3 regions of the Chryseobacterium sp. StRB126 genome follow, and region 1 is predicted to be linked to each of the others. Evidence: riboswitches for the same ligand, from Rfam matches in the RefSeq annotation. Region 1 holds a riboswitch; each other region holds the start of a gene.
What was found. A riboswitch is a leader RNA that binds a small molecule or an ion and turns the genes downstream of it on or off. The one in region 1 is predicted to bind cobalamin.
Positions count from the first base shown of each region.

Region 2: another riboswitch for cobalamin. It lies ahead of CHSO_RS19235 (acyl-CoA thioesterase); the one in region 1 lies ahead of CHSO_RS08005 (T9SS type A sorting domain-containing protein).
Region 3: another riboswitch for cobalamin. It lies ahead of CHSO_RS00740 (TonB-dependent receptor plug domain-containing protein); the one in region 1 lies ahead of CHSO_RS08005 (T9SS type A sorting domain-containing protein).

Region 1 covers NZ_AP014624.1:1,764,497-1,767,780, forward strand. Annotated here, with positions in the region: gene CHSO_RS08005 (T9SS type A sorting domain-containing protein) at 176-1,291, opposite strand; cobalamin riboswitch at 1,357-1,551, opposite strand; gene CHSO_RS08010 (esterase-like activity of phytase family protein) at 1,788-3,056, shown strand; gene tpiA (triose-phosphate isomerase) at 3,254-3,284, opposite strand, start outside.
Region 2 covers NZ_AP014624.1:4,275,771-4,279,054, forward strand. Annotated here, with positions in the region: gene CHSO_RS19225 (hypothetical protein) at 1-545, shown strand, start outside; gene CHSO_RS19230 (hypothetical protein) at 604-1,401, shown strand; cobalamin riboswitch at 1,434-1,615, shown strand; gene CHSO_RS19235 (acyl-CoA thioesterase) at 1,731-2,114, shown strand; gene CHSO_RS19240 (HD domain-containing protein) at 2,164-2,754, opposite strand; gene CHSO_RS19245 (XAC2610-related protein) at 2,762-3,284, opposite strand, start outside.
Region 3 covers NZ_AP014624.1:149,341-152,624, forward strand. Annotated here, with positions in the region: gene CHSO_RS00740 (TonB-dependent receptor plug domain-containing protein) at 1-1,485, opposite strand, end outside; cobalamin riboswitch at 1,544-1,731, opposite strand; gene CHSO_RS00745 (cytochrome-c peroxidase) at 1,826-2,869, opposite strand; gene CHSO_RS00750 (MbnP family protein) at 2,886-3,284, opposite strand, start outside.

The sequences.
Region 1 (3,284 bases):
GAGAAACGCATCCAATTGGGATGCGTTTTTTGTTTTAGCCACGAATGCCGAATTTTATTTAGAAGATTCATGCCGAAATAAATATAATGAAGAATATCACAATTGAAGACGCGATATTCCCCTCCTCTGGACGAGTGTCAAAAATTCAAAGAATTTTTTGACTGGGTGGTTATTTCTACTTCTTCACAACCTTATGAACAGTAGCCCCATTCTTCGTCTTAATCTCTACCCAATACACCCCAGTATTTAAAGGTTTAACATTAATCTTAGCTGTCTGGGAAGTCAGTACTTTTTGTCCTAAAGATGAGTAAATATTAATTTCTTTGATATTTTCAGATGTTTTAACCTGAATAAAATCACTCGTTGGATTAGGATAAATATTGAATGATGCTTTCTTATTTATTGAGGCAACAGACAATGTAGCATTACTTGCTTCAGTAGGTGTGAAAGGTCTTCTGTCTCCAAAGCTTAATCCAAACCATGTATTGTTACTCAATTGGACTTGGCTCAGATCAGCCTTGTTCTGCCAGCTGGAAAGATCTTTTCCGGTGTATAATTTCCAGCTTTCTGTTCCGGAGTTGTTTCCAGTAAAGGTATTTAATGACAAATTGGAAATCTGATTATTGCTGGAAATAAAATTGAAATAAGGAGCCTGAGCTTGGATAAGCTCTAGGGCCTGCACTGCTGTCAGAGTACCATTGTACTGAATTCCAAAAACAAAAGAGTTGGCATTGCCATTAGAATTATGGGTTCCAAAATCAAGAACAACAAGACTTTTATTGGTTCCTGTTCCAATCCAATGGGTAATTTGAGATGAGGTATACCATTGAGAGCTGTAGGCTGGCACTGGAGTTGATGGTGGAATATCAATGAAGTCAAGACCATAAGTAATACCAAACCATAGCCCGTCTGTTAAAGCCGTATATCCTACACCATTATTTTGATTGGACATATTTCCGGAATTTGACCCGGTCCAGGTAATCCAGTAATCATCTGTACTTGGAGTATGGTGATTGTACTTGAAACTGTACAGAAATCCTGAAGGAATGTCAGCCTCTATTTTAGGTTCTGCAGCCGCAATAGCGTTAATCATGTCTTCGGCCATTAAATTATCACCATCAAAACGATAGCCCCAAACATAAGATGTAGGCGTATTGTTGTCATTGAAATCGGCAATGAAATAAGCCTTTTTAGAACCGGTTCCTACCCAAAACTTGATGTCGTTTTCTGTGAATTGGGCAAAGAAAAACTGCGTACAAAGCAGTAAGAAAAAAAAATAGATTTTTCTCATGATATAATTAAATTAAAGTTTTATTCCCGAAACTTATGTATTAACAGAATTATCTTTAATTCTGAAATCTAAATTGTGTTCAAGGCAGGTCTCCTGGCTCGCATCCTATAGCCAACCTTCCCGGATGTTGATCCAGTGGTACATTTTAATAGCTATAGGTAAAAACAGCTTACAGTTGCGGGTACAGCTCAAGATTTGAATGATATTCTCACTTGATTCCCTATTGTGAACAGTGTTCAACCTTAAAAACGGTGCAAATATATCATATAAATTTTGATATCTGTTTTGTGAATTATAGATCTGTTTCCAGTGTTTTTAATGATGGATTTTATTGATTGATAATGAATTGGTGTTTTGTTTTTGATTTTTCCGGGTAATTAAGGTGTTTTGTTGTTTATATTGAATTCATCTCAAGGTTCTATTGTTAAAATAGAATTATTATTGCATTCAAGATCAGTTTACAATCAATTTATACTTTCGCGCCATAAAAGTTAATATGAAAAAGTTATTATTATCTGCTTTGGTGATGTCTACACTATGGTCATGCAGCAAAGACGATGACAACAATATAAATAATCAGGATATTAATTACTCTAAACTTCCTCAGGAGTTTCCTTTTACAACACTGGCAACAGTGAACGGAGTAGATGTAATTAATGGTGGATTCGGCTCCGGAGCGGCAGCTCATCCTACAAGAAAAGGAGAATTTTATGTTATTACAGACCGTGGCCCAAATACTGATTTTAAAAGCGGAAAGAAATTTTTAACACCTAATTTTACTCCAACCATTATGCATTTTAAAATTAATGCTGAAGGAAAAGTGGAAGTTATTAAATATATTAAGCTTAAAAATCCATCCGGACAGCCTATTACAGGGCTTCCAAACCCAGCAGGAATGGGAAGTACAGGCGAAATAGCCTATGATGCAGCAGGAAATGAGCTGGGTACGGATAAATATGGGTTAGACAGTGAAAGTATTGTAGCAGCACCAGATGGTACATTCTGGGTTTCTGATGAATATGGTCCACACATCGTTCACTACAATGCCGATGGAGTAGAGATGGAAAGAATAAGCCCAATGGGTGTGAACACAGGAACAAGAAAATTACCAGCTGTTTTAGCGAAAAGAAGAGCCAACAGAGGAATGGAAGGACTTTGTATGACTCCAGATGGAAAAACATTGGTAGGAACAATGCAGTCAATGATGTTTGTTCCATCAAAAGCTTTGGCAACCAATGCAACTTTAACGAGAATTGTAACTTTTGATATTAATACCGGACAAACGAAACAATATCTGTATAAACAAGATGGTGGCGCTTCTGATTCAGTTTGTGACATTACAGCATTAGGGAGTAATGAATTCCTTGTGATTGAAAGAGACGGTAATTTCGGAACGCAGGGTGGAATTAAAAAAGTATACAGAATCAACCTAAGCGAAGCAACAGACGTAAATGGAACCGACCTTGCAGCCGTAGATGGAATGAAAATAAACGGCAAAGCTCTGGAACAGTGTACCTGGGACGAGCTTACCACAGCAGGAATTAAACCTGTTTCTAAAAAATTAGCCGTAGATCTGGTTGCAAAGCTGGGCTATGAACATGATAAGTTTGAGGGAATTGTTTATTTAGGAAATAATAAACTGGCTGTTTTTAATGATGATGATTTTGGAGTGGTAGATGACGGAGCCGGAAATGCTAAAGCTAAAATCCTTCCTAAAACAGGGAAGGTTGACAAAGGAACTATGTATATAGTCGATATTCAATAATTAGATTTTTTTAACGGAAAACGGCGGGATTTATTCCGCCGTTTTTTATTGTATCTAGATTGAATAATTCAATAGAAACGGGCTTCAGCCCGTTTAAAAGATAAAAATAAATTTCCATTGGCTTTAGCCAAAACGTATAATAAAAGCCCTTGAAGATTACTCCAAGGGCTCTATTTTCTATATATTGTTCTTATCAATTAATTGAAACCCTCAATAATCTTAGAGAAA
Region 2 (3,284 bases), 2.5 Mb from region 1:
TGAAGCAGGAAAGGCAGCATATTGAAGAAGTACGTATTGTAACAAACGGATGTTCAGGTTTATTGGGAGCAAAAGCTTTTAACTGGATGAGTTTATCCGTTGTAAAAGCATTTATGTTCTATCCTGAAACTGAGCCCAGATTCATAGGAAGTATGGCATTCAGTAAACTGATTTCAAGCCCGGTATTAAGCTTTCTGTTTCCAAGAGCTTTTGTAAATAAACATAAAGACCTTTTATTAATAGACGATATGAGAGGGAAAGATAGAAAAAGCCTCATCGACAATGCGAAATATTCTGAAGATAAAAATTTTGAACGCGAAGAAAACCTTTACTACAAGCGTAATGAAGGAAAAAGACTTAAATCACTCTTCTTTATGATGTCTGATGAAAGCAAGAAAAAGCAAACCGAGAAAATGATTGGAACAGGTCAGTTTTCTGTACAAACAATTGATAAAGTTGATATTTATACTCAACCTCAGTTTGTTTTCGACAAAATTCTCGCGAACGAAATTTATACAATGGATATTAATCAAATTAAAAAATAGTCTGTATACTGCTGAAAAGCATTTAATTTATATATTTGGAAATCTAAAATTTATTAAGATGATTTCAGTAAACAAAGCGTTTTATCTATCTGCATTCAGTATTTTTTCTTTAGCCTTCGTTAAAGGTCAGAACAAAGTTCCTTTTGGGGTTGTAAAAGCTGAAGAAGGATATGCCAATGTACGCGTACATAAGGATAACTACAGAAAAATTGTAGACAAGATCCGTATGCGTAAAGGGGATGTTTTTGTTTATGTAAAACCTGCTCCGGGAGAAACGGAATGGATCTGGATTAAATATCCTGAAAAACAAGACGAAGACAAACCGTTTGTACGCTATGAAACGCTTGACAAAGAGGGAATGGTAAATAAAGAACGTATCGCCTTTGTGGATCAGCTTCCAGCCTATACTCCTTCTAAATCTAAAAACGGAAGATCACTCATCTTCACAGATAATTCCGATCCTAAGATTCCTACCGCCCAAAGAAGCAAGGTTGTTATTGATGTGTATCCATCCAATGCCGGTTACCGCAAGAAGGAAAAAGACGCAGAAGGAAAACTTCTTACCATTGATAAAGTAAAGCCATGGGGAATTGGAAATGATCTTCCTGAAGGAATGACTGAGATCAAGTCGATCAGGCTTCAACAGCCTGGAAGAGGTTCTGTTTTTGTAAGAGAAGCTATTAAAAATATGTTCCAGCCTACCATGGACTTTAATAACGTAGGAGTAACTTCTTTAGACAATGACAATATCTTCCTTTATATGACTAATGGCACAGGAGAATACAGATATACTACTCTTTGGACCATCAAGAAGGGAAGAGTAATCAGCCAGATTATTTATCATAATCCGGAATAAATTCATTATTTTTGCACCGAAAAAGTTTACGCTTATTCATCACAGAAACTGGTTCTGCATAACCGCAGATTAAAAGGGAACCGTGTGAAAATCACGGACTGTCGCGCAACTGTAAGTAACTGAAGTCTTTATCAAAAGATCCACTGTGCGAGGCATGGGAAGGAGATAAATGATGTTACAAGTCAGGAGACCTGCCGATTTCTTAAACAAGAAACTTTCGCGATTTGAAGTTTTATTGATCTGATGGATTGTTTCAGGGATTTCCAAAGTTCCTGTCATTATTCTGTTGTTTTGATACGATTTCATTTCGCCTTAATTAATAATGAAATATGACTACAGAAGAAAGAATTGAAGCTGCCGAAACCAGAATCTTCAAAGCGGTTTTCCCTAACACAACCAATCATTACGATACCCTTTTCGGAGGTACTGCCATGCAGCTGATGGATGAAGTAGCCTTTATTGCAGCAACCCGTTTCGCAAGAAAAAGAGTGGTAACAGTAAGCAGTGACAAAATCGATTTTAAAAAGCCAATTCCTGCAGGAACAATCGTAGAGCTTATCGGAAAAGTTTCATACGTTGGAAAAACCAGTATGAAGGTAAACGTTGAAATCTACACAGAACAAATGTACTCTTACGAAAGAGAAAAAGCAATTGTAGGTGATTTTACTTTTGTAGCGATTGATGAATTCAAGAAACCAATCCAGATACTATAAATACAAAAGTTTCGGGCGGCCTTTGGCCGCCCGAAACTTTATATCCTTTTTACTTTAAAACTTTTTCTGTTTCCAGACTTCTGTTCAGCAGCAGTTCAAAAGCCTCTCCCATTTCATCTGATGCTCTGTTAATAGCATTTTCAAGCATATTTCTGATTTGCTTTTCGGTAACTCCAGCTTCCGTCCAGCTTTTTCCTGAAGTATGGGAATTCAGAATGAATGGCATAATTCTATCGATGGAACAAGCAAAAATTGCATCCGGAGTAGCTTCTTCTTCAAATTCAAGCCATAGGTTAAAGAATTCCGAACGTAAAGGTTCATCCAGAATTCCGAAGATCTTCTGTGCAGAAATCTTTTCTCTTTCAAACTTCCCTACCATAGCGGCTTCATCGAAAAGGAAAGTATCTCCTGCTTCAATCTCCACAAGGTCATGAATGGAAAGCATTCTAATCACTCTCAACAAATCTATATCCGTTCTATTTTTCGCATAAGGATAAAGGATTTGTGCTAAAATAATGATCTGCCACGAGTGCTCTGCTGTATTCTCTCTTCTGGAATCATCTGCATTATAATTTCTTCGCTGTACATTTTTCAGGGCATCTACTGCCAGGATAAAATCAATCTCTTTTTGAATCTTCATCTTACTTTTATCTATTGTATTGATCTGATGGATATACCTTGGTTCTGGTAGTCCATTTATTGTTTTTCTTTTCTTTTATAATAACTTTCACATAACCATCTTCGCTGCTGTCCTCTTCTTTTTCAAGCACCTTATCAAGTCCTTTTTGAGGAATTACTTCAAATTCTGTGGTGAAAAATCGGCAGCACCCATCCTTTCCAAAAGTAATGATACGTTTACGAACCGGATCTGTTTCAAAGAAATCAAAATAATTTGATCCCAGGTCGGTAAGTTCTTTACTTTTTACAAAAGCCATTCTGGTACTATTAAATACATACACATCATAAGATGCTGAACTGTAATTTCCCATATTACCATTTCTTATGGCAAGGTCTTCCGTTCCGTCAAAATTAAAGTCACCAAAAATCAATGGACTTTGTTCTTTCTTTAATGGGATCACTTTCCCACGCTCCAGCCTCTGCCCTTCTCCAAGATGCAGTACCAAATTATCGGATGTGAAAGTCTGCACTTTGGTGTTATTGTTATTAAAT
Region 3 (3,284 bases), 1.6 Mb from region 1:
ATGGGTAAATTCCGGTTTCAGAAAAGTATTTCCAACGCTGGTATAATACAAATCGTTAAATGTTGGGAGCCTGAAGATATTTTTATAGAAAGCTCTAAGGGTAAGTTCCGGTATAGAAGCAGGCTGATAGCTCATGAAGAAAGCAGGAGTCCATTCTCTTCTGTCATCAGGTTTGATATTCATTTTGACCTTTTCTGAAGTAAATGTACCTAACAAGCTTCCCAAGAATTTAAATCTGTTCCACTGATAGGTTGTGGCCAATGCAACCAGGCTTGTATAACGGGTAGGATAAGAAAAATTATACAAATCAGCATCAAGGTTATTGTACTGGAAATCTCCGTTTAAACTGACATCCCAATTAGGGGTAATTGAATATAAATTGGAAGAGGAAACATAAACCTCCCTTTGAATATAAGTATTTTTCGCAGGCATCCCGGATTGAGATCGTACCGTATCATTGAAATAAGTGTAATCATAGGCAAATTTTGCCTTCAGCTGTGTTTCAAACTTAGGAAACAGCTTTTTCCTGAAATTGGCCTGTACAAAATAATTTTCATCCAACATTCTTGCTCCTCTGGCCTTAAAGCGATTTTTCACAATAGGGGCAGGAATCCCACGGTTTGAAATATAACCATAACCTCGAATATTCCAGTTTCCGTTATTCAAAGTTCCATTCACAGATGTTTCAAAGCGTTTTGCTTTAATATCTGAATCATATCTTTTAGAAATGGTATCAGAAGCTGTTGTACCATTGGGAAACTTCCTGCCATAACGAAATTTGTAAAGACCATCGCTCTGGAGAAATTCTGCACTAAAGCTTGCTGCTATCCGTTTTGATATCTTCTGCTCTAACCGAAAAGAAGGATTAAATAAATCAATGGAGGCACTTTTGGCTCTTATGGTAAGATTGGTTTTTCTATTTCCTGTAAATACTGGTGTTTTGGGTTGTAAATAAATTGATCCTGATGACCCGAAGTCTTTTGCGGGTTGGAAAATCTCACTTTTCTGCCCGTTGTACAATGAAATTTCTTCCAGATCATCCAGAGAATATCTTCCCAGGTCTACCAATCCGTTTTGGGCATTACCTAATTGAATACCATCATAGAATACTCCTACATGCTGGCTGCCCATACTTCGGATATTGACGGTCTTCAAACCACCCATTCCACCATAATCTTTGATCTGAATTCCTGAAAAGTACCTCAACGCATCGGCAACAGAGTGGCTGTTCAGCCTTTCGAGCTCTTCGCCCTGTAAAGTCTGGGCCGGTAAGATCTCCTTAAAGTTCTTTTTGTAAATATTGACCGCCTTTATAGCTTCTTCTTTAATAGTATCTTTTTTCTTGGTTTGAGAAAACAAGAATTGTGATGTTAACACACTTATTGTGAAAACAATTTTATGAAGTTGAGATGTAGTCAGTTTTGCCACCATTAGCTCATTCAGGGATAATGATGACGCTAATGGATATAAGAAAAGCAATGACAAAGCACAGCATTTACTGCACAGCATCATTGTAGTCCTAAGCTTTATTCCACGAAAGCGTCAAACGTTTATTTATTCTGGCAGGTCTTCTGACTTACTCCATTTTTGAAATCCTTCCCATTCGTAAAAACAGTGGATATATTCTTCAAAAACTTTGGCGTGGAGCTTACAGCAGCGGGTCTGTTCCGGATTTTCACCGGATTCCCTTTTAAGAGCCTGTTACGGCTCACCAAATTTCGGCAAAGATATAAAAATCCTGCCAGATACAATGTGATGCAGAATAAAATGATTATCAATGCATAAACATGAAAAATCCCGTTAGCTTGTAACGGGATTTAAACAATCAATTTCTATTGGAGTTTCTTTGCTTATCTTTCACAAATTCACGGTCGCTCAAAGTTTTCATAAACAAGATAAGATTAGTCTTTTCCTGTTCTGTGAGAGGAATTGTGTTTCCATTGTTTTTAAAGATAGGATCAAGATTATCAGCATCCAGAACCCCTTTATCAAAATAATCAAGAACGGCTTTTAAAGTTGGAAACTGCCCGAAACTTCCATAAGGAGCCGTATATTCTACATTTCTTAATGAAGGAACCCTAAAGCTCATATAATCTTGCGGAAGACCTGTTACTCTCCCACGTCCTGCCTCATTGGTATTGGTATTTAGTGGAAATCCAATATTTCTGAAGCTCTGATCGGTAAAAAGCTCTGTGCTATGGCAGCTTACACATTTTTGTTGAAAAGTCCGGTACCCCTGAGCTTCGTTATCTGTAAAAGTTTCCCCTTCATTTCGTTTTACTTTATCATACTTGCTATTAGCGGAAATTAGCGTGTATTCATACTGTGCAATACTTTTATAAATTCTTTCCGGAGTAACGGTTTCATCTCCAAAGGCTTTTCTGAATAAATCTTTATATAGAAGATCATCCTTTATTTTACCAATGACTTCCAAAATAGAAGAACCCATTTCTTCATGAGTGATAATAGGAACCAGCGATTGGTTTTCCAATTGAAGAATATTCCCGTCCCAATTATAAAACTTCATAAACATCATGTTCTGAATAGTCGGTACATTCCGCAGCCCTACTCTATTCTGAATACCTATCGCCTGAACATTGTTATCCGCAAAAGCATTTCCCTGAATGTGACAGCTGGAGCAGGAAATGGTATTATCTGCACTCAGTCTTTTTTCATGAAATAGCTTCTCTCCCAGCTCCACCCCATATTTTGTAGGTCTATTGGAATTCACCGAAGTATTGAGCTCCGGAAACCCCAAAGGAATATTGAGTGATAATTGCGGATTATCAAGCGGAACCGGCTCATAATGATCGTTATTACAAGAGATTAACAGTATAAAAATCGCTAAAATACTTATTCCTTTTTCCATTGCAGCTGGGATAAATCTAGTTTTCAACACTGCTTACAGAAAACATTCCGGAAATATCACTGGAACCATTTCCACCTAAGTTATCCACAAACTTTATCATTTGATTGGCTGTATGGATATTCGGAGTGGCATTACCATCTGATCCTGTTCCGGTAACCAATACAATGGTGTTGATTTTACCTGTCAATAATTTATCAAAGTCTGCTTTAACAGTAATTTTAGGTGCTTTGTTATCTACTATTGCATTTTTAGGCAAGTCTAAGGTAACCTCCCTGTAGGCATCTACTCCCTGAGTAAAATTTCCTTCAGATCCTTTTATAGTACTTCCTGTATGGATAGACATCTGTTTGTTATCCGTCCCATAGAAACCTTCAATTTTTGTAAAACGATAACCGGCTCCCCATTCCCACATCAT